2 linked regions of the Paraburkholderia fungorum genome follow. The protein of the gene in region 1 binds, or shares a complex with, the protein of each later gene. Links are inferred from orthologs where the notes say so. Each region holds a gene or a part of one and is shown on either strand. Other genes may lie near its edges. The genes, in order: dinB and dnaN.

Region 1 (11,473 bases):
GCCGATTTACGCGCGTTCCACCGGTTATCTGCTGCACTGGTACGCCGATATCGGCGCACGCGTGAAGCAGGGGCAACTGCTCGCCGAACTGGACACGCCTGAAATCGATCAGGAACTCGCGCAGGCACTCGCGCAGCGCCAGCAGACCAGTTCGAGCCTGGGCCTTGCGAAAAGCTCGCTGGATCGCTGGCAGCAATTGCGTCAGCGCGACGCCGTCTCTCAGCAGGAACTCGACGAGCGGCAAAGCACGTACACACAGGACGTCGCAAACCTCGCCGCCGCCGATGCCAACGTGAAGCGTCTGCAGCAGCTCGAATCGTTCAAGCGCATCGTCGCGCCGTTCGCGGGCGTGGTGACACAGCGCAACGTCGATGTCGGCGACCTGATCGACGCGGGCAGCGGCACGAGCCGCGCGCTGTTCGCGCTCGCGCAGTCGGACCCGTTGCGGGTGTATGTGCAATTGCCGCAGGCTTACGCGCAAAACGTGTCGGTCGGACAGAACGTGGTGGTGACCCAGGCCGAATTGCCGGGTCAGCAATTCCACGGCACGATCACGCACATTTCCGGCGCGATCGACGTGCCGACCCGCTCGCTGCAGATCGAAGTGACGCTGCCGAATCCCGACAGCAAACTGCGCCCCGGTGCTTACGTGCAGGTAGCGGTGCCCGCCGTCGCGCATGCACGGATGATGGTGCCGGGCAACGCGCTGCTGTTCCGCGCCGAAGGTCCGCGTGTGGCCGTGGTCGATGCAAACGGCAACGTGGCATTGCACAAGATCGTGATCGCGCAGGACCTCGGGCAGTCGCTCGAAATCGAAAGCGGGATCGAGCCGACCGACAAGGTCATCATCAATCCGAGCGATTCGATTGCGGACGGCGACCACGTGCAGATCGCGCAGCCGCAGAAGAATGGCAAGGAGGCGTCGTGAAGTACGTGGGCACACGCCGGGCAATCAGCGCCGTCGGCGGCGCGGTGAGCGTCGCAGGCATTGCGGGCGTGGCGCTGTCGCTGGCCGCGTGCACGGTCGGCCCGGACTACGCGCGACCGCAGGCCGACGTGCCGCCCACCTGGCAAACCGATTCGTACTGGCGGGTCGGCGCGCCGTCGCACGCGCCTGTTTCGCCCGACTGGTGGAGCGGCTTCGGCGATCCGATGCTCGCCACGCTGGAGACCCAGGCGCTCGCGCAGAATCAGACGCTGGCTGCGGCCAGCGCGCACTACGAGCAGGCGAAAGCGACGCTCGCGAACACCAGCGCGCAGCGGATACCCGAGGTCGACTTCGGCGCGCAGGCCTCGCGCTTCAGGATTTCGCAGAACCGTCCGCTGACCAATTACGACACGCCGACCATGTCGACGGTGCAGAACAACGTGCAGCTCGGTCCGACCATCAACTACGACACCGATCTATTTGGCCGGATACGTCGGCAGGTGGAGGGCGCGAAGGCGTCGGCGGAACAATCGGCGGACGATCTCGCGAACGCGCGGCTTGTGCTCACCACCGATCTCGCCACCGATTATTTCTCGCTGCGCGAACTCGATTCCGAGATCGACGTGCTGAATCAGGCCGTGAAATTGCAGCAGAAGGCGCTCGATTATGTGACCTCCGAGCACGATCTCGGCTCGGTATCGGGGCTCGACGTATTGCAGCAGAAGTCGCTGCTCGATTCGACGCGGGTGTCGGCGCAACTGCTGCTGAATCAGCGCGCACAATACGAACACGCGATCGCCGCACTCGTTGGCGTGCCCGCGCCGCAGTTCGCGATCGCACCGAAAGTGCTCGACGTGAAAGTGCCGTCGATTCCGCTCGGTGTGCCCAGCGATGTTTTGCAACGCAGGCCCGACGTGGCATCGGCGGAACGTGCAATGGCTGCCGCGAACGCGCAGATCGGCGTCGCCAAGGCGGCGTTCTTCCCGAGTTTGACGTTGACGCCGAGCATCGGCTGGGAAAGCACGCAGTTCGCGAGCCTGCTGAGCGCGCCCACGCTGATGTGGACGCTCGGCGCGACGGTCGGCCAGGTTCTGTTCGACGGCGGCCGTCGTGCGGCCAACGTCAAATATGCGAGCGAGGGCTACAAGGCCACCGAGGCGAACTATCGTCAGACGGTGCTCACCGCGTTCCAGCAGGTGCAGGACGGCATCACCGGACTGTCGGTGCTGGACGGCGCGGCAACGCAGTCGCACGAAGCGGTGGCCGATGCGCAACGTTTGTTGTCGCTCGCCAATGACCGCTATTCAGGCGGCCTCGTCGCGTATCTGGATGTGATCACCGCGCAGCAGTCGCTGCTCACCAGCGAACGCCAGGACGTGCAGATTCATGGCCAGCAGATGACGCTGTCGGTGTCGCTGGTGAAGGCGCTCGGCGGTGGCTGGGAGGCGGGCACCGAGGTGTCGGCTGCACCGGCCGGCAACCAGCCCAACGATTCGAAGGAGGCGATGGCTCCCGCACGGTGAGTCGCGCGCGATGATGATTGCCGGCGAGCAGGAGGAAATTCAGGGCGTTTCGTATAATGCAAATTCAAGGGGACGCGCATGAAATTGCTGATTGTTGAAGACGAGCACAAGGTCGTGGACTATCTGCGCTCCGGTTTGACAGAGCAGGGCTGGGTGGTCGACATCGCTCTGGACGGCGAGGAGGGCATGCATCTGGCCACCGAGTTCGACTACGACGTGATTGTCCTCGACGTGATGCTGCCCAAGCGCGACGGCTTCAGCGTGCTCAAGGCGCTGCGCATGCGCAAGTCAACCCCGGTCATCATGCTGACCGCGCGCGATCACGTGAACGACCGCGTGCGCGGCCTGCGCGAAGGCGCAGACGACTACCTCACGAAACCCTTCTCCTTCCTCGAACTGGTCGAACGGCTGCATGCGCTTGCGCGTCGCACGCGTTCGCAGGAATCGACGCTGATTTCGGTCGGCGATCTGTTCGTCGATCTGATTGGCCGCCGTGCGACGCGCGACGGCGTACGCCTCGATCTGACCGCCAAGGAGTTTCAATTGCTGAGCGTGCTGGCGCGCCGGCAAGGCGACATCCTGTCGAAGACGGCCATTACCGAACTCGTGTGGGACGTCAATTTCGACAGCCATACCAACGTGGTCGAGACCGCCATCAAGCGATTGCGCGCGAAACTCGACGGCCCGTTCCCGTCGAAACTGCTGCACACCGTGCGCGGCATGGGCTACGTGCTCGAAGTACGCGAGGAGGCGGAGCAATCATGAACCGGTCGATCGCCCGCCGCCTTGCGTTGATGTTCGCGTTCGTCGCGCTATTCGTGTTCACGCTGGTGGGCACCGGCCTGTTTCTCGTGTTGCGCACGCAACTCGAACATCATTTGCGCGAATCGCTCGACGACCGCACGCAGATCGCGCGAATCATCGTGTTTCACGCAGTCACGCCGGAAAAGTGGCGTATGGTCCGCGAAAAACTCACCGACATGACGCCGCACGACAGCAGCACGGTGTATGCGGCGACCAGCACGGACCCCGGCTTCCACTACGGCCAGCCGGTGGTCGGCACGGTCGTGCGTAGCTGGCCCGGCGGCTATCAGCGCGTAACACCCGCCGACGGCGGCCCCGACATGCTGATCGCCACGATGACGATACCGGCCAGCGCCGCGCGTCCCACAGTCCAGTTGCAGGTGGGCGTCAGCTATTCGCCCAATGTGCGGACCATGCGCGTGTTCGGCTCGGCGCTCGCCGCGCTATCGGCGCTCGGCAGTCTCGCCGTGCTGCTGCTCAGCTACTCGGTCACGCGAATCGGCCTCGAACCGCTGACACGTTTGACGCGCGATGCGTCGGCGGTGAGTCCGAACAATCGCTCGCAGCGTTTGAATACTGCGTCGTTGCCGCTCGAACTGAACGACCTCGCCAATTCGTTCAACGGCGCGCTCGAACGGCTGGACGGCGCGTATGGCCGGCTCGAATCGTTTAACGCCGATGTCGCGCACGAGTTGCGCACGCCGGTGACGATCCTGATCGGTCAGACCGAGGTCGCGTTGACGCGTAGCAATCGCACGGTCGACGATCTGCGTCATACGCTGCAATCGAATCTCGAAGAGTTCGAGCGGATGCGCGCGATCATCAACGACATGCTGTTCCTCGCGCGCGCCGATCAGGGCGAACGGGCAACGGGGCTGATCGACGTGTCGCTGGCCGCCGAGGTCGCGCATACGCTGGAGTTTCTGGAGATACCGCTCGAAGAAGCACGCGTGCACGCCACGCTGCGCGGCGACGCGATGACGCGGGTCAACCGTTCGCTATTCGGCCGCGCATGCACGAATCTGCTGATGAACGCGATCCAGCATTGCGAGCCAGGTGTGGCGATCAGCGTGACGATCGTGCGCGAGGACGAGCGTGTGCGCGTCGAGGTCGCTAATCCAGGCAAGCCGATTCCGCCGGACATTCTCGAACATCTGTTCGACCGTTTTTATCGCGCCGAAGTCTCGCGCACGAATAGCCGTGAAAATCACGGGCTGGGTCTCGCGATCGTGAAGGCGATTGCGGAGATGCATCGCGGCACGGTGTCGGCGCATAGCGCGCATGGAATCAATACGTTTGCGTTTTCGGTCGCGGCGTCGCAGGTGGAAAGCGAGTTGCACGCGGCACGCCCGGACGCTGGTGGGACGGCTCAAGCGGCGGGTTATTCGTCGCTGGCAAAAGGCAAGTCGGCCTGAACCGGCAGGCGCGGTTTGGGCGTGACCGCGCTGGCCGGCGTCAACGCGCTTACGCGCACGCCAAGCAGCCGCAGCTTGCGGTTCAACTCCACTCTGCGTAGACACTCGGTCGCCGCGCGCCGGATTTCGGCGGCGTCGGCGGTGGGCTCGTCCAGCGTCAGGTCGCGCGTGACGGTGCGGAAATCGTCATAACGCAGTTTGATGCCCACCGTGCGGCCCACATATCCTTTCCGCACCAGATCTTCGGCGACCCGCACGCATAGCCCGGTGAACGAACTGGACAACGCCGGGCGATCATGACGCGGATGCAGATCGCGCTCGAACGTGGTTTCGCGGCTCATCGATTTCGGTTCCGACGACACGACGACCTCACGGTCATCTTCACCGTGCGCTATTCGCGCCAGCCATGCAGCGTAAGTTCGTCCAAAGTTTTCCTGTAACAGCCCGAGGTCGGCTGAGGCCAGGTCACCTACCGTCACAATGCCGAGGCCGGCCAGACGCTCGCTGGCGCGCGGCCCAATGCCGTTGATCTTTTTTGCCGCTAACGGCCAGATGCGTGACTCGAGGTCCGACATCGAGAGGATGGTCAGCCCGTCGGGTTTGTCCAGCTCGGAGCCGATCTTTGCAAGCAGTTTGTTCGGCGCAATTGCGATGGAGCAGGTCAGGCCGGTTGCCTCCCGAACCGCGTTCTTGATACGAGCGCCGAGCACATGCGATTCACCCTCCGCCAGAGTGAGGTCGACGAAAATCTCGTCGATTCCGCGGTCCTCGATCTGGTCTGTGAATGTCCGCACTGCGTCCTTGAACAGGCGCGAGTAACGTCGATACGAGTCGAAATCGGTGGGTAGAAGGACCGCATCGGGCGCGAGTTGCGCCGCCTTCATCATGCCCATCGCCGAAAACACGCCGAACGCTCGCGCCTCGTACGTCGATGTCGTCACGACACCTCGCCCGGCGTAATCGCGGAGTTTGGCGAAGCGGCGCGTGCCATCGGGCAGGAGCTCGGGTGCGGCATTGCGGCCGCCGCCAATGACAACGGGTTGGCCGCGCAACTCGGGATAGCGGAGCAGTTCTACAGACGCATAGAACGCATCCATGTCGACATGCGCGATGCGACGTATGGGCTGACTGCTCACGACGACTGTACCGCCACACTGCACAACATATTGACCAATGTCCTTATGTGACGTTGCTTGGGGTCTTTGGGTGTGTTGCTGGACGCAACAGGGGTTTGACGCATATCGCCGTGGGACGCAATCGGAATCTGGTGGACTGTGTATTTATACAGTATTTTACTGGTATTCAGGAGATCGCGCGTGATTCGCCAGCATCGGAAGAGAATGGCCGAAGCGCATCTTCTCGAGGTAGTTCAGCAGGCGCATCTCCCGCACGCCCATAGACTTCCATGCCGCTCACAAACCGCCGCTCTCTAAGATGAATAGAGACGCGTAATGCTGGCCGCTTTTCGTCGACACTCCTTCACTACACAGCGCTTTCAGCGAGCATGAAGCACAACATTCGTTGCAGGTTCTCCGCGCTGTTTTTTGCCGCCGGAAATCTGAGCGCTTCAGAGTCGACCCAGATAAAGCAACCCAAGATAGACCGTGCAGCGCAACTCATTGCAGTTCGTTTGAAATGCGCTTGGAAATATGGAAAAACGCCCTAGACTTGACTTTGCGCCTACCGTCCACGTTTATCGGAGTCCATATGAATCGCGGTCAATGCCGTTGTCTGAAATGCGAAGAACCTGATCGTCGTCAAATGTTAAAAGTGGGATTCGGCATGGCGACGGCAGCAACGCTTGGCACACTCGGGTTGGCTTTTCCGCGCATGTCCCGCGCCGCTGCGCTCACGCAAAAAGAGCGCGATAGCATGACGCCGGATCAAATCATTGCAGCAATGAAGCGCGGCAACGAGCGGTTTGTGTCAGGCACAGCGCACCGACATGACTACCTCGCGCAAAAGCGCGCAAGCGCCAGCGGACAGTTTCCGTCATCGGTCATTCTCAGTTGTATCGATTCGCGCTCGCCTGCCGAACTCATTCTCGATTCGGGTATTGGCGAAACCTTCAATGCGCGTATTGCCGGCAATATTGCCAATGACGATCTGGCCGGAAGCCTGGAATTCGCGTGTGCCGCAGCGGGCGCGAAAGTCGTGCTTGTAATGGGCCACACCAGTTGCGGTGCGATCAAGGGCGCCATTGACAATGTCAAGCTCGGCAATCTGACCGGACTTCTCGCAAAGATAAAGCCGGCGATAGACGCGACGAAATACGACGGTGACAGAAGCGGCAGCAATATCGAATTCGTGGATCAGGTCGCGCGATCCAATGTACTGAACACGATCGGCGATCTGCGCAAAAGCAGCGACATTCTCGCGTCGATGGAAAAAGACGGGAAGATAAAGATGGTGGGATCGATGTATCACCTCAATACGGGCAAAGTCGAATTTCTCAGTTGAGTTTTACTTGAGAGAGGCGACGCGCCCAGATCCATTCAAAACCGGTAGCTCAGCCCAATCTGCACCGCAGGATAAAGCTTGTAGCGCGAAAGCTTGTTGCTGATGTTCTGCTCTTCCTGATCGATGTTCGCCTGTGACGTCAGCATCGAATAAATGGCCGGCACGTTATATGTCGTGCGCGGACGGCCATAGGCGACGCCCAGATCGAACGTCAGCCCGAAGCCCTTCGAAGCAGGTTTGTGACCATAGCCGATGCCGAGGTACGGCATCACGCGCGGCAGCGTGGCGGTCGCGGATGGCGCGGGTCCCACGGCCGGAACGAAGTCGTCGCCGATCTTGAACTCGCCTTGCGCGTTTGGCTGTGCCTGCGCGCTCAGGCGGTTGTCGTTGATCAACGCGCCCGCCGTCACGCGAAATCCGCTCGACACAAACGGGAACAAGTCGAGATAGGCACCGCCTTGCAGCAGTTTGAGATGACCGTCGTAGCGGTTGCCGTCGACATCGAATGAATGCGACAGGCCGAAGCCTTCGATCTCCGCATGCACGCCGCTCCATGCATTCAGGGACAGCGCCCCGCCGACACCGGCACCGAGCGTGCCGCCGTGGACATAGATTTCCTGCGCGTTCACCGCGCCCGGCAGCGCGATCGCGGCCGCCGCGATCGAAGCGATCGTCGCGGACATAACCGCATTTTTTACCTGTTGCATCGCACCGTCTCCAGACAGGAATCATTTCCTTGCCGACGACTTTACGAGCGGGCGTTGCGTATCAATGGAGGGAAAAGCGGGCGCTTGAGGCGGTTATTCGCACTCAAGTTTTGCGATGGAACGAAAGCGGAATTTATGACCTGTAAGTCCTGCCAAACCGCCGCTTCAATCCGGCGTTCCGCGCAGAAAAGGTCCTGTTTGAAGGGCTATCCGTTGAAAAGGATCGTAGCCGGATGGAGCGGTTACGGCAACTAGCCGGTCTTTGCCGGCGCGTTGCCGCAACCTGTATATCAGCCAGAAATCAGCCGACAGGAACCGCCTTTATTGCTTGATGCCTTCAGCCTGGATATGCAGCGTGGTCTTCATCTTGAAGCCATAAGTCTTGCCGAAGTCGACGCCGAAGTCGTCGCGATTGAACGTCGCGGTCGATTCCGTGCCGCACACTTCGCGCTTGAGCATCGGGTTCTGGAAGCACTTGAACGATTCGATCTTCAGGTTCACCGGCTTCGTGATGCCGTGCATCGTCAGCGTGCCGATCACTTCCACCGGCGTGTCGCCCTTGAAGCGGATCGACGTGCCCTTGTACTCGGCAGTCGGGAACTTCGCGGTGTCGAAGAACTTGTCGGTGACGAGTTCAGCGTCGAGCTTGTCGTTGCCGATATCGACCGAAGTCATGTCGATCGTCACGTCGACCGTGCCGGTCTTGGCCGCGCGATCCAGCACCACGGTGCCGCTGCTTTTCTTGAACTTGCCGCGCCAGATCGACACGCCGCCGAAGTGGTCGGTTTCGAAGCTCGGGTACGTGTGGGTCGGATCGAGCTGATACGTGTCGGCAGCCATCGCGCTGATTGCGTTAAACGACAGTGCAGCAGCCAATGCGCCGGTGGCGAGCAAAAATTGTTTCTTCAAGATGTTCTCCAGATGTCAGAAAAATACTGCGATGCTTCGATTCAGTGAGGCTTCGATGCGTTACTTCTTCGAAGCGACAATGTGAAATTTGATAACCACTTCGTCGGCGACAACCGACGTGTCTTTCCATTCGCCGGTGCCGACGTCGAACTGCGAGCGTTTGATCGGCACGGAGCCGTCGAAGGTTTGCGTGGCGCCGTTGCTTGCAATGCTGACCGGCACGACGACAGTTTGCGACTTGCCCTTGATGGTGAGCTTGCCGGTGATCCTGTACAGATTGCCGCCCGCCGGCGCAATCGCGCTGGAGACGAAGGTCGCGTTCGGGAACGCGGCGCTGTCGAACCATTCCTTGCCCTGCGCCTGCTTGTTGTAGTCGTCCGCGCCGAGGTCGTAGCTGGCGGTGTCGATCGACACGTTCGCGCTGCCTGCGGTCGGCTTCGCCGGATCGAAATTCAGTTGCGCGGAGAACTTTTTGAACTTGCCGTCGACGGGCACGTTCATCTGTTTCGTCGTCGCGATCACGCTGCTTTTGGCGAGGTCGACGTCCGCATGCGCGAGGCCCGCGCCGAACAGCGAAAGGGCGGCAATGCCGGCGAGCGTCGCGCGGGAAGCGCTGTGACGGGCGGAGTGGAAGATGGTCGATTTCATGGTGGTACGCATCCTATCGAACCCGTGTGCGTTAATTGCGCACTGCCGGGAATTAGATTGCCAACAGGCCGGAGCCAATCGAGGCCGCTCGAGGCCGATCGTTGAGCAACGGCTTCACTTCAAAAACGGCATCATCCGCGCCAGCAATCCGTCCCGGTCGACGAATTGATGCTTGAGTGCCGCCGCGACGTGCATGGCGACCAGCGCCAGCAGCGTGTAATTCAGCAATACGTGGACGGTGCGCAGCGTGGCTTTCAGCGCCTGGTCCGGGCCGATGATCGTCGGCAGCGGCACGATGCCGAGATACACGACCTGAATTCCGGCTGCCGAGCTGTAGAAATAGCCGGACAGCGGAATCGCCAGCATCAGCAGATACAGCAGGCCATGCACCGCATGAGCGGCGGCCTTCTGCCACGTTGGCGTAGCGCTGTCGAGCGGCGGCGCGCGGTGCGTGGCGCGCCACAGCACGCGCAGCACCGCGAGAACGAAGACGGTCACGCCGATCCACTTGTGCCACGAGAAATACTTCAGCTTGGTCGGCGTGAAGCCGGGAATATCGGTCATGATCCAGCCGATATAAAAGCCGCAGATAATCAGCGCCGCAATCAGCCAGTGCAGTGCAATGGCAATGCCGTTGTAATGTTCTGAACCAGAGAGACGTGATTTCATTGTGTGTTCGTCGATCGCAAGGTAAGGCGAATGAGTGCGAATGGTAGGGACGCCAATGAAAACTGAATAGGCGGGCAGAAGGGAACAGATTGTTGTCGGCGTGACGTTAATGGTTCTTCGGCTGACCTGAATCGAAGTTAGCCGCCCGCTTCCCGGCAACACATCAAGCCGCAAACAATTGGCCGGACACAGCGCTGTGGTAATTTGCCGTTAAATCGTCTTAAGGACCGTTCACCCATGAATAGCACTGGAAAACAGCCGGCCGGGCTCGGCGCGGATTTCTTGCGGCACGATAAAGATCAGGCAGACACGCCGGCCGATGCCGCTTCAGGTTCGACGGGCGTCGAAGGTTACATGGAACACGACGCGGCCGTCTACCGCACGCTGCTCGAATCGACGAAGGCCATTCCGTGGAAGATCGACTGGGCGACCATGGCGTTCGCCTACATCGGCCCGCAGATCGAAGCCTTGCTGGGCTGGACGCCGTCGAGCTGGAAAACCGTGCAGGACTGGGCTGCCCGCATGCATCCCGAAGACCGCGACAAGGTGGTCGAGTTCTGCGTCGCGCAGTCGAAGGCGGGCACCGATCACGAAGCGGACTACCGCGCGTTGACGAGCCGCGGCGACTACGTCTGGCTGCGCGACGTGGTGCATGTGGTACGCGACGAGCGCGGCGAGGTCGAGTCGCTGGTGGGCTTCATGTTCGATATCAGCGAGCGCAAGAAGACTGAGGAGAAGCTCGCCGAACTGCAACGCGAACTCGAAGCGCTGTCGTTCAAGGACGGTCTCACGGCAGTCGGCAATCGCCGCGAATTCGACGCGGTGCTGCAACGCGAATGGAACGCCGCGCAGCGTCACGGCGCGCCGTTGTCGCTTGTCATGGTCGATATCGATTTCTTCAAGTCGTACAACGACTATTACGGACACGTGCAGGGCGACGAGTGTCTGAAGCGCGTGGCCGGCCTGTTGAGCGACGCGGTGCGTCCTGGCGATTTCGTCGGCCGGTTCGGCGGCGAGGAATTCGTGCTGATCCTGCCGAATACCGGCGCGGACGCCGCGCGGCAAGTCGCCGAGCGCTGCCGCAACCGGATCGGCGCCGCGGAAATCGCCCACGAGCGCTCGCCGTTCCGGCAGACCGTGACCGCGAGTTTCGGCGTGGGCAGCGTGATTCCCGACGGTTCGGGCGATCCCATCGCGTTCGTGAATCTCGTGGATACCCAGTTGTATCTCGCGAAAGACAACGGCCGCGATTGCATCGCAGCGGTGAACCGGGTGGCATAGCGGGTGTCGCGCGACGCATCGGCCAGGGCGCGGTTGCAGGCATGTCGATTGCAACCGCAAGCGCGGGCCGCAATGATTCAGGCGTGATGCTGTGTGCAGGCATCGCGCCCGCAGACCAACCAAAGATCA
Region 2 (11,290 bases), on another replicon or contig:
ATCGGCATGAACATCATCATCTTGGCTTGAACCGGGTCCGGCGGCGTCGGGTTCAGCTTGGTCTGCAGGAACATCGAGACGGCCATCAGCACCGGCAGGATGAAGAACGGGTCTTGCTGCGACAGATCGTGAATCCACAGAATCCACGGTGCGCCGCGCATTTCCACCGACGACAGCAGCACCCAGTACAGCGAGATGAACACCGGAATCTGAATCACGACCGGCAGACAGCCGCCGAACGGATTGACCTTCTCGGTCTTGTACAGCTCCATCAGCGCGGCGTTCATCTTCTGCGGATCGCCCTTGAAGCGTTCGCGCAGCGCCGTCATCCGCGGCGTGATCGCCTTCATGCGCGCCATCGACTTGTAGCTCGCAGCCGACAGCGGGAAGAACACGGCCTTGATCAGCAGCGTGAGCAGCACGATCGACCAGCCCCAGTTGCCGACATAGCTATGAATCTTCTCGAGCAGCCAGAACAGCGGCTTCGCGATGATCGTGACCCAGCCGTAGTCCTTGACCAGTTCCAGGCCCGGCGCGATGCCTTCGAGCATGCGCTCTTCTTCCGGACCCGCGAACAGGCGTGCCGACACGGTGGTCGTCTGGCCCGGCGCGATGGTCGGCAGCGGCTGCTTCACACCCACGCGATACAGCGACGGATCGATTTTCTCGACGTAGATGTCGCGCTTCACGCCATGTTCAGGAATCCACGCCGACGCGAAGTAATGCTGGACCATCGCGATCCAGCCGTTGTCGGCCGAGGTCGCGTAATCCTGCTTGTTCTTGTCGATGTCGCCGAACGTCATCTTCTGGAAGTGATGCTGGTCGGTGTAGACAGCCGGCCCGATGAACGTGTGCGAGAAGCGCGGCGTTTCCACCGGCTGGTCGTCGCGCACCAGTTCCATATAGACCGACGGCGTCACCGGCGTGCTGCCGACGTTCTGGATCTTCGTCTCGACACCGATCACGTAGCTGCCGCGCGTGAACGTGTAGGTCTTGATGACCTTCACGCCACCCCTTTCCGGCGACTCGAAGCTGAGGCTGAACGACTTTTCGTCGCCCGTCAGCTCGGTCTGCTGATTCGGCATCAGCGTGAAAATGTCGTTGTGGTTCGGGAAATCGCCGCCGAGCAGGCCCGTGCGCGCCAGATACGTGTGGTTGTTCGTACGGTCGAACAGCGTGATCACGAGATCCGGCGTCTTGCCGTCGCCCTGCTTGACGAGCGACAGCTTCGACAGCGTACCGCCGCGCGTGTCGATCTCACCGCTATAGACGTCGGTGCTGAACTTGACGAGTTGCGACTGCGTGGCCGCCGGCGCATTGCCGGGAGCGGCTGCGTTGGTGGCCGGCAGATCGGCGGGCTGGGTTCCAGGCGTCGTCGTTCCCGGTGCGGCGCTACCAGTCGTGCTGGTCGGCGTGGCGCTCGGGAAGAACATCGACTGGCGTCCATGGTCGCGTTGCCAGTTGTCGAACAGCATGACCGCTGACATGAAAAAGATGACCCATAGGACGGTGCGTTTGATATCCATGCGTTGTCTCAGTGTCGATGGAACGGCGCGTCAGCGCTTTTCAGAAGTGGGAGGCGGGACGAGATCGATGCCGCCCGCGGAAAACGGGTGGCAGCGGCAAATACGCCTGGCGGCGAGATAAGTCCCGCGCGCGGCGCCATGATACTGGATTGCTTCGCGCGCGTAATCAGAGCAGGAAGGGTAAAAACGGCACCGGTTGCCGAGCATTGGGCTCACGGCAAGCTTGTAAAAACGCAATAAAGCGATGAGTACCGTTTGCATGGCTGGTGCGGCCGGACTGCGCCGCGCAACGTGGAGTACCGGGTGACGCCCGCCTGGCAAGGCTGCCGAAGCTGCTTGGGCTTCAGGAGCCGCAAAACGGGCGGTCACTTGAGCGTCATTCCGACTTGGGCGCTTCCGCGGGCGGCGCCTCACGACGGGTAATTTCGCGCGCTGCCTTGTCGAGCAACGCCTCGATTTCGCTACGGCACAGCGCCTTCAAAGACGGCGACGAGGCGCTCGGCAAAGCCTTCTTGTCGAAACGCGTGTGCAAACGCAGCAGCACATCCCAACCGCCGAGTTCCGCACGACGCAGCCGGAAGGCTTCACGCGCGATTCGGCGTACCAGATTACGCGTGGCCGCGCGCGGCGCATACTTCTTGCCGATCACGAGACCTAAGCGAGCGTCATTGCCGGTGGGCCGGCCGTACACCACGAAGTGCGGCGTGCGGCGCCACGGGTGCAAACGAAAAACGGATGAAAATTCATCCGTTTTCAGCAGCCTTGCGGCTTTGGGGAAGGCGGCTTGCGCTGGCAACGGAACCGAGCCCGGTTGCTGCGCCCCAGCCGCTCCCGCATCACCGCGGGCTTCGGTCACAGCGCGCAATCTGCTCGCCTTAGATGGCGAGGCGCTTGCGGCCCTTCGCGCGACGTGCGTTGATGACCTTGCGGCCACCTGCGGTCTTCATGCGAACGCGGAAGCCGTGGGTGCGCTTGCGACGGGTAACGGAAGGTTGGTAAGTACGTTTCATGTTGCTCTCACTTGATCGAAAAAAAACCGCGCGATCATCGCTGAAAGCGCAATGGCCGGAGGTTTACTGAAATTGGTTTTCGCGGAACCCGCTATTTAAACTGGTTTTCCGTTGGCCGTCAATAGTTTAGCCTGGTTCAGCCGAGCCCTGGGCCTGGTTCGGTAGGTGATCCGTCCCTGTGGATAACTCCCTTGCGGGTCCGTTTACGCGTTAGAATCTCGCCTTACTTCCCAAAAATCCTGCACGCCGCTCCGGCTCGCTTGCCCCGCAAACCCTTGTGGCACAAGCGCCTGGAGCCGTTACGCCTGGCTGCTCAGGGCCTTGTTGCGCGCACGCAACGGGGGCAGCGGCGACCGCCGTGCACACCATAACGACAGCAACTCGATGAACGATTTCTGGCAACACTGTTCCGCATTGCTGGAGCGTGAGCTTACGCCCCAGCAGTATGTGACGTGGATCAAACCGTTGGCCCCGGTCGCCTTCGACGCCGCTGCGAACACACTCAGCATCGCCGCGCCGAACCGCTTCAAACTCGACTGGGTCAAGAGCCAGTTCTCCGGCCGCATTTCCGATATGGCCCGCGATTTCTGGCAGGCCCCGGTCGACGTGCAATTCGTCCTGGACCCGAAAGCCGGCATGCGCGCCCCCGCGGCTGCGGCGCCGGCCCAGGCTCGCCCTGCGTCGTCCGCGCCGATGGGCAGCCATGCTGGCGGCGGTGCCGCCGTGGACGCAGCCGTCGGCGCCGTGCAGGCCGCACAGATCGCACGCGCCAATCAGGCAATGTCCGCGCAGAACGCGAACGCCCGCGCGGCAGCCGAAGACGCCGCCGACCTCGATCTCCCGAGCCTCGACGCGAACGAAGCTGCGGCTGCGCGACGCACGTGGCGGCCGGGCCAGAGCGCCGGCTCATCCAATAGCGGCGAAAACGACTCGATGTACGAGCGCTCGAAGCTGAACCCGGTTCTCACGTTCGATAACTTCGTGACCGGTAAGGCCAACCAGCTGGCGCGCGCCGCGGCGATCCAGGTCGCTGACAACCCCGGCATCTCGTATAACCCGCTGTTCCTGTATGGCGGCGTGGGCCTGGGCAAGACCCACCTGATTCACGCTATCGGCAATCAGCTTCTGATGGACAAGGCGGGTGCGCGCATCCGCTATATCCACGCGGAACAGTATGTGTCCGACGTGGTGAAGGCTTATCAGCGAAAGGCGTTCGACGAGTTCAAGCGCTATTACCACTCGCTCGACCTGCTGCTGATCGACGATATTCAGTTCTTCTCCGGCAAGTCGCGTACGCAAGAGGAATTCTTCTACGCGTTCGAGGCGCTGGTTGCGAACAAGGCGCAGGTGATCATCACCAGCGACACGTATCCGAAGGAAATTTCGGGTATCGACGACCGCCTGATCTCGCGCTTCGACTCCGGCCTGACGGTCGCGATCGAGCCGCCCGAACTGGAAATGCGCGTCGCGATTCTGATGCGCAAGGCACAGTCGGAGTTCGTGAGCCTGAATGAAGACGTCGCGTTCTTCGTCGCCAAGCATCTGCGCTCGAACGTGCGCGAGCTGGAAGGCGCGCTGCGCAAGATCCTCGCGTATTCGAAGTTCCACGGCCGCGAAATCACGATCGAACTGACCAAAGAAGCGCTGAAAGACCTGCTAACGGTGCAGAACCGGCAGATTTCGGTCGAAAACATCCAGAAGACCGTGGCTGACTTCTACAGCATCAAGGTCGCGGACATGTATTCGAAGAAGCGTCCAGCGAACATCGCGCGGCCGCGTCAGATCGCGATGTATCTGGCCAAGGAGCTGACCCAGAAGAGCTTGCCGGAAATCGGCGAGTTGTTCGGCGGGCGCGACCACACCACCGTGCTGCACGCAGTTCGCAAAATTGCCGACGAGCGCAGCAAGGACGCGCAACTGAACCACGAATTGCACGTGCTGGAGCAGACCCTGAAGGGCTAAACGGCCGCGATGGAAAAATCGACCTGTTTATTTCCAAACTCGCCCCCATTTTAGTGAGGCGGTTCTGTTTTCAGGCACAATACAGGTTTAACCGCCCGGCGGCCGCGGGCGGATTTCACGCCGTGACAGGCGCTGCATTGCGCCGGCGGGGAGCCACGGCTGCATGCTGGAACGCTTACCTGGCAAGGCGCGCAGGCCGTCATATCAACGAAGGAACTCTATGCAACTGGTCAAGACCGAACGCGATAACCTCCTCAGGCCGCTGCAAACTGTGAGCGGCATCGTCGAACGCCGCCATACGTTGCCGATCCTCGCCAATTTGCTGATTACCAAGAACGGCCCTGACGTGTCGTTCCTGTCGACCGACCTCGAGTTGCAGATCACCACGCGTGCCGATTTCGGCGTGGGCGCTGAAACGGTCGCGACCACGGTGGCAGCACGCAAGCTCCTCGACATTCTGCGCGCCATGCCCGACGGGCAGGTCACGCTCACGCTGAACGACAAGCGTTTGACCGTGCAATCCGGCAAGAGCCGTTTTGCGCTGCAAACCCTCGCAGCAGACGAATTCCCGACCGTCGCGCAAGCCAAAGACTACGGCGCGAGCCTCGTGGCTCCGCAAAAGACATTCCGCCAGTTGCTCGGCATGGTCCATTTTTCGATGGCCCAGCAGGACATTCGCTACTACCTGAACGGCATGCTGCTGGTGGTAGACGGCGACCAGCTGATGGCGGTCGCGACAGACGGCCACCGTCTGGCGTTTTCGTCGATGAAGATTGAAGGCTCGTTCCCGCGTCAGGAAGTCATCATTCCGCGCAAGACAATCCTGGAATTGCAGCGTCTGCTCGAAGATATCGACGACACGCTGAAAATCGACATCGCGCAAACGCAGGTGAAGTTCACATTCGGCCAGGTCGAACTGGTGTCGAAGCTGGTCGAGGGCAAGTTCCCCGACTTCCAGCGCGTGATTCCGAAGTCGCACAAGAACCAGTTCCTGATTGGCCGCGAAGAACTGCAGCGCTCGCTGCAACGCGCGGCAATTCTGACGTCGGACAAATTCAAGGGCGTGCGCTGCATCATCGAGCCGGGCCAGTTGAAGATCATGTCGACCAACGCCGACCAGGAAGAGGCGCAGGAAGAACTGGAAATCGCTTACACCGGCGACAGCGTCGATATCGGGTTCAACGTCACGTATCTGCTCGACGTGCTCGCGAACCTGAAGGTCGACATGTTGCAAGTGAGCCTCGGCGACGCCAGCTCCAGCGCGCTGATCACGATTCCCGAGAACGACGAATTCAAATACGTTGTGATGCCGATGCGCATCTAACGCGTCCAATACCGAGAACACACCAAGGGGCGCAGCGCCCCTTTGGCGTTTTTATGGTGTTTTGAAAAGTCCCGAGCAGCAACCAAGCAGCAACGCAGAACCGGAAAAAATCCATGACTGAAACGAACAATACGCAACCCGACAACAGCTACGGCGCCTCGTCCATTCAGATCCTCGAAGGTCTGGAGGCTGTGCGCAAGCGGCCGGGGATGTACATCGGGGATACATCGGATGGCACCGGTTTGCACCACCTCGTGTTCGAAGTGCTCGACAACTCGATCGACGAAGCACTGGCAGGCCACTGCAACGACATCCAGGTGATCATTCACGCGGACAATTCCATCTCGATCACCGACAACGGCCGAGGTGTGCCGACCGGCCTGAAGATGGACGACAAGCACGACCCGAAGCGCAGCGCCGCTGAAATCGTGATGACCGAGTTGCACGCCGGCGGCAAGTTCGACCAGAACAGCTACAAGGTGTCCGGCGGTCTGCACGGTGTGGGCGTGTCGTGCGTGAACGCGCTGTCCGCGTGGCTGCGTTTGACCATTCGCCGCGACGGCAAGAAGCACTTCATGGAATTCCACCGTGGCGTGCCGCAAAACCGCGTGATCGAAGAGATCGACGGCGTGGCTGTTTCGCCGATCCAGATCACCGGCGACACCGAGAATCGCGGCACCGAAGTGCACTTTCTTGCCGACGAGACGATTTTCGGCAACATCGAATATCACTACGACATTCTGGCCAAGCGCATTCGCGAGCTGTCGTTCCTGAATAACGGCGTGCGCATCAAGCTGACCGACCAGCGCACCGGCAAGGAAGAAGATTTCGCGTTCGTGGGCGGCGTGAAGGGCTTTGTCGAGTACATCAACAAGAACAAGTCTGTGCTGCACCCGAACATTTTCCACATCAGCGGCGAGAAAGACGGCGTGGGCGTGGAAGTGGCCATGCAGTGGAACGACAGCTACAACGAAAACGTGCTGTGCTTCACGAACAATATTCCGCAGCGCGATGGCGGCACTCACCTGACCGGGTTGCGTGCGGCGATGACGCGCGTGTTGAACAAGTACATCAACGATCACGAAGTCGCCAAGAAGGCGAAGGTCGAGACGTCTGGCGACGATATGCGCGAAGGGTTGTCGTGCGTGCTGTCGGTGAAGGTGCCGGAGCCGAAATTCAGCGCGCAGACGAAGGACAAACTGGTGTCGTCGGAAGTGCGTGCGCCGGTGGAAGACGTGGTCGCGAAGGCACTCGAAGAATTCCTGCTGGAAACGCCGAACGACGCGAAGATCATTTGCAGCAAGATCGTCGATGCAGCGCGCGCGCGCGACGCGGCTCGAAAGGCGCGGGAAATGACGCGCCGGAAGGGTGTGCTCGACGGCGTTGGCTTGCCGGGTAAGCTGGCGGATTGCCAGGAGAAAGATCCGGCGAAGTCCGAAATTTATATCGTCGAGGGTGACTCGGCAGGCGGCTCGGCGAAGCAGGGGCGCGACCGGAAGTTTCAGGCGATTTTGCCGCTGCGCGGCAAGGTGCTGAACGTCGAGAAAGCGCGTTATGACAAGCTGCTTTCTTCGGAGCAGATCGTCACGCTGATTACGGCTTTGGGTTGTGGCATCGGCAAGGAAGACTACAACCTCGAGAAGCTGCGTTATCACCGCATCATCATCATGACCGATGCTGACGTCGACGGCGCGCACATCCGCACGCTGCTGCTGACGTTCTTCTATCGTCAGATGCCGGAGATGATCGAGCGTGGGTATATCTATATCGCGCAACCGCCGCTGTTCAAGATCAAGGCAGGTAAGGACGAGCGGTATCTGAAGGATGAGGCTGAAGTTAATGCGCACATTCTGAAGCTCGCGCTGCAGGGTTCGGAACTGGTTTCGTCCGATGGCGCTACGCCGATTACCGGCGATGCATTGGGCGAGCTGGCTCGGGCTTATTTGCTGGCTCAAGGCGTTGTTAACCGGTTGAGCCGGTTGTATGACGCTGGGGCGCTTGAGGCAGTGATGGATGGGGTTGTGATCGACCTTTCTAGCGAAGCTGCGGCTGAAACGTCGGCGATTGCCCTGGAAGCGAAGCTGCGCGACGATCCGTTGAAGCCTGAAGTCAAGGTCACGACGATGTATGACCCGGTGCGTGAATTGCGCTCGCTGCGTGTTGCGCGGACTCATCACGGTAATCAGAAAATCTCGGTGCTGGATCAGGATTTCCAACTCACTGCTGATTATCAACAGCTGATCAATACCGCTAATACGTTTAAGGGCTTGATTCAGACTGGCGCCGTTATTAAACGTGGTGAGCGGAGTATGGCTGTCACCGACTTCAAGAGCGCGATGAAGTGGCTGCTGGCTGATGCTGAGCGCAATGTCTCGAAGCAGCGCTATAAGGGCTTGGGTGAGATGAACCCCGGTCAGCTTTGGGAGACGACGATGGATCCGACCGTGCGTCGCTTGCTTCGTGTGCAGATCGAGGATGCTATTGCGGCTGATGGCATCTTTACGACGCTCATGGGGGATGATGTGGAGCCGCGGCGTGCTTTCATTGAGTCGAATGCTTTGAGGGCGGGGAATATTGATGTTTGAGGCTGTTGTGTAGGTTGTCAGAGATAGTGAAAAACGAGTCACTGAGATGAAAAAAATTTCTCAGTGTTCGTGAAAAATTAGGATCTTCGTTGTAGCCCGGTCGACTGCCAATGTCTTCCGGGCTATTTTATTTTCTGGTATCGAAAATCCCACCTTATTAAAGGATGCGAGATTTAATACATCGAATATTGCACATTGCACCAGTGAAAATGATCAAGCGACGGGGATGTTTAAATTTGTCCCTCTTCTGGATTTGCAAATTTGTTTTGCACGCTGTCACCATCGCAGCCGCACGGCAGGGTCAATCGCCCTCCTGATTCGAGTCGTCGTCCGGGTAGGACGGATCGGCGGTCGCAATCTTGCCCTTTATATACTGGATGCGCGCACGATATGCGTTCAGCAGGCATGCGTTGTCGTTACACGAGTTCCGCACTTTCCTGATCCAGTTGATCTGGTCCAGCCGAACAGGGTCCTGATACGAAATCTCCTTTGAATCGGTCAGCAGCATCGCGACGTAACCACGATTGACTGTCGTGTCCAACTTGACCAGTTCGGGATCTTTGCAGATGAGGTGCTCGACATTCGTGTCGGCTTTCTTGCAATCGAAACTCTGTTCGGCATTCACGGGCGCGTGCGCCTGACGTTCGTACAGATAAGCCCAGGACCCATCTAGCAGCACCATTTCATCCGGCGACCTTGTAAATCATCGCCGAGCGCAACCCGACGCACAGCGGCGCGTCTGCTTCGCCGAGGATGTACGTATCAGTCAGCGCATCGCCTTTCGCATGGAACTTGGTGTTCAGGAAAGCATTGAATTTATCTCGCGAGCCGAAGGAGTGGGAGATGACTGGGTCGACATAGAAGTTCATCCTCTTGTCCACCCTCACGCTGCAATTGTGGCCCGTATAGTGAAATACGAACGTGCTGTTATCGAAGGTAAGGAATCCAGCCGTCAGCGGATTGACCGGAAATGGGAGGTCATGTGAGTCGCGGCCCTGCTCGAATTGCGCAGCACCCGTCATTCGATACGTGTCTTGAGCGGCTGCATGGAGCGGCAACAGAAGTGTCGCAATCAGAAGGAATAGGCACTGCTTAAGTTTCTTCATGGCGAAAATAGACATCGATCGTTCAGTGATTTGAATTGTAAGTGCCCAGGCAGAACATATCGTGCTCTCGTTCCCGCCGGGTTGAGAGTTTGACCGAATGCATCTGGCGCGTAGACGGCGCGTTTTACTAAAGTACGCAATGCAGTCCTTTGTAAGCGCCCGGTCATCTCATCTTGAGTTGCGCTGAAAGTCGTGGGAGCATCGTGTGCACTTAAATAGGTGGACACGTGAACACTATTGAAGAAGGAGTAGTGCCTGGCCGTCGACGACGCCGGCGCTACAGTATCGAGTTCAAGGCTCAGGTTGTGGCAGCTTGCCAGGGGCCGGGGGTGTCGCTCGCGGCTATCGCGTTGCACCACAAGCTGAACGCCAATCTGCTTCGACGCTGGGTCGAGCAGGCCGAAACGAACGATTGTGTGCTTGTGGCCCGTAGCGACCTGACAGCGCCCCCATCAGCGGCGCGGACACCGACACCGGAATTTGTACCGCTGCCACTTGAGATGCGAAACACGCGTACAGCTGAGATTCGCGTCGAGGTGCGTCGCGCGGACCTGTCGATAACGGTGAGCTGGCCAACCTCAGAGGCAGCGCAATGCGCCGCCTGGCTGCGCGAGTGGCTCGCATGATCCGTATTGATCAGGTGTGGCTGGCAGTTGACCCGCTGGACATGCGGGCCGGATTCGATACGGCACTGGGTCGGGTGATCAACGTGTTCGGCGCCGCGCATCCACACCATGCGTACCTGTTCGCCAACCGGCGGGCCAACCGCCTGAAGGTCCTGGTTCACGATGGGATTGGCATCTGGCTGGCCGCGCGACGGCTGAATGAGGGCCAATTCGTCTGGCCGCGCGCCGGTAGCGAGCCCAGGCAATACGCGCTCACGCAGGAACAGCTCGAAGGTCTGGTAGTGGGTTTGCCGTGGCAGCGCATCGGCGCGAACGGTGTGATCCGTGTCATTTGAAGACGCCAGGGACGTAAACAGTCGCGCTTTCGCGCTCTCCGGGGTTCTGGCAGACTCGTCTGCATGGACCTGCCAGCCGACCTCAATGCTCTTAGCCCGGAACAGTTGCGTGCGCTCGCCACACAATTGATTGCGCGCGTCGAAGACAGGGACCGGGAGATCGAGGAGAAGACCCGCGAGGTCGGTGAGAAAGAGCGGGAGCTACGCTACCGGCAGACCCGGATCGACCAGTTGACCCACGAGATATCGATTCTCAGACGTTATCAGTTCGGCAAGCGCAGCGAGCAGGTCAGCCGCGATCAGATGAATCTGCTGGATGAGGCGATTGACGCGGATCTCGCCGCCATTGAAGTTGAGCTCGAGCAACTTCAGCCACAAGACACCACCGGGCCGCTACCCCAACAGCCGAAGCGTGCCGCGCTGCCGGCGCAATTGCCACGCACAGAGATTCGCCACGAACCGCAGAGCACCGTATGCCAGTGTGGCTGCGAGCGAGTGCGCATCGGCGAAGACATCAGCGAGAAGCTGGACTACACGCCGGGCGTGTTCACCGTGGAGCGGCATATCCGTGGGAAGTGGGTGTGCAGACACTGCGAAACACTGATTCAGGCTGCGGTGCCAGCGCACGTCATCGACAAGGGCATCCCGACCGCGGGACTGCTGGCGTCAGTGCTGGTTGCCAAGTACGCCGACCACCTTCCGCTGTACCGTCAGGAGCAGATCTTTGGGCGAGCAGGCGTCGCGATTCCGCGCTCGACATTGGGCGCATGGGTCGGCACGTGCGGCGTGCAGCTAGAACCGCTGGTCGACGCGCTG

What was found.
Region 2: the proteins of dinB (region 1) and dnaN are in contact, whole or in part, in a solved structure (PDB 1OK7), measured with the Escherichia coli proteins. The link is inferred for Paraburkholderia fungorum from one-to-one orthologs.

The regions. Positions count from the first base shown.
Region 1 is NZ_FNKP01000002.1:761,602-773,074, forward strand. What follows is about bases 3,722-6,708. They hold dinB (DNA polymerase IV), read right to left. Parts: upstream 5,807-6,708; coding sequence 4,637-5,806; downstream 3,722-4,636. Other genes in these bases: BLS41_RS19470 (heavy metal sensor histidine kinase), read left to right, coding at 3,722-4,670; BLS41_RS19480 (carbonic anhydrase family protein), read left to right, coding at 6,378-6,708. Also shown: BLS41_RS19455 (efflux RND transporter periplasmic adaptor subunit), read left to right, coding at 1-928; BLS41_RS19460 (efflux transporter outer membrane subunit), read left to right, coding at 952-2,451; BLS41_RS19465 (heavy metal response regulator transcription factor), read left to right, coding at 2,530-3,216; more of BLS41_RS19470, read left to right, coding at 3,213-3,721; more of BLS41_RS19480, read left to right, coding at 6,709-7,130; BLS41_RS19485 (hypothetical protein), read right to left, coding at 7,166-7,837; BLS41_RS19490 (YceI family protein), read right to left, coding at 8,159-8,746; BLS41_RS19495 (YceI family protein), read right to left, coding at 8,807-9,394; BLS41_RS19500 (cytochrome b), read right to left, coding at 9,509-10,063; BLS41_RS19505 (GGDEF domain-containing protein), read left to right, coding at 10,301-11,344. UniProt on the Escherichia coli protein: Poorly processive, error-prone DNA polymerase involved in translesion repair and untargeted mutagenesis. Copies undamaged DNA at stalled replication forks, which arise in vivo from mismatched or misaligned primer ends.
Region 2 is NZ_FNKP01000001.1:321,460-332,749, forward strand. What follows is about bases 3,967-6,770. They hold dnaN (DNA polymerase III subunit beta), read left to right. Parts: upstream 3,967-4,718; coding sequence 4,719-5,822; downstream 5,823-6,770. Other genes in these bases: dnaA (chromosomal replication initiator protein DnaA), read left to right, coding at 3,967-4,498; gyrB (DNA topoisomerase (ATP-hydrolyzing) subunit B), read left to right, coding at 5,936-6,770. Outside these bases: membrane protein insertase YidC, read right to left, coding at 1-1,526; membrane protein insertion efficiency factor YidD, read right to left, coding at 1,557-1,787; rnpA (ribonuclease P protein component), read right to left, coding at 1,903-2,382; rpmH (50S ribosomal protein L34), read right to left, coding at 2,402-2,536; more of dnaA, read left to right, coding at 2,921-3,966; more of gyrB, read left to right, coding at 6,771-8,407; BLS41_RS39485 (lysozyme inhibitor LprI family protein), read right to left, coding at 8,709-9,089; BLS41_RS39490 (hypothetical protein), read right to left, coding at 9,091-9,528; IS66-like element accessory protein TnpA, read left to right, coding at 9,765-10,139; IS66 family insertion sequence element accessory protein TnpB, read left to right, coding at 10,136-10,474; tnpC (IS66 family transposase), read left to right, coding at 10,538-11,290. UniProt on the Escherichia coli protein: Confers DNA tethering and processivity to DNA polymerases and other proteins. Acts as a clamp, forming a ring around DNA (a reaction catalyzed by the clamp-loading complex) which diffuses in an ATP-independent manner freely and bidirectionally along dsDNA.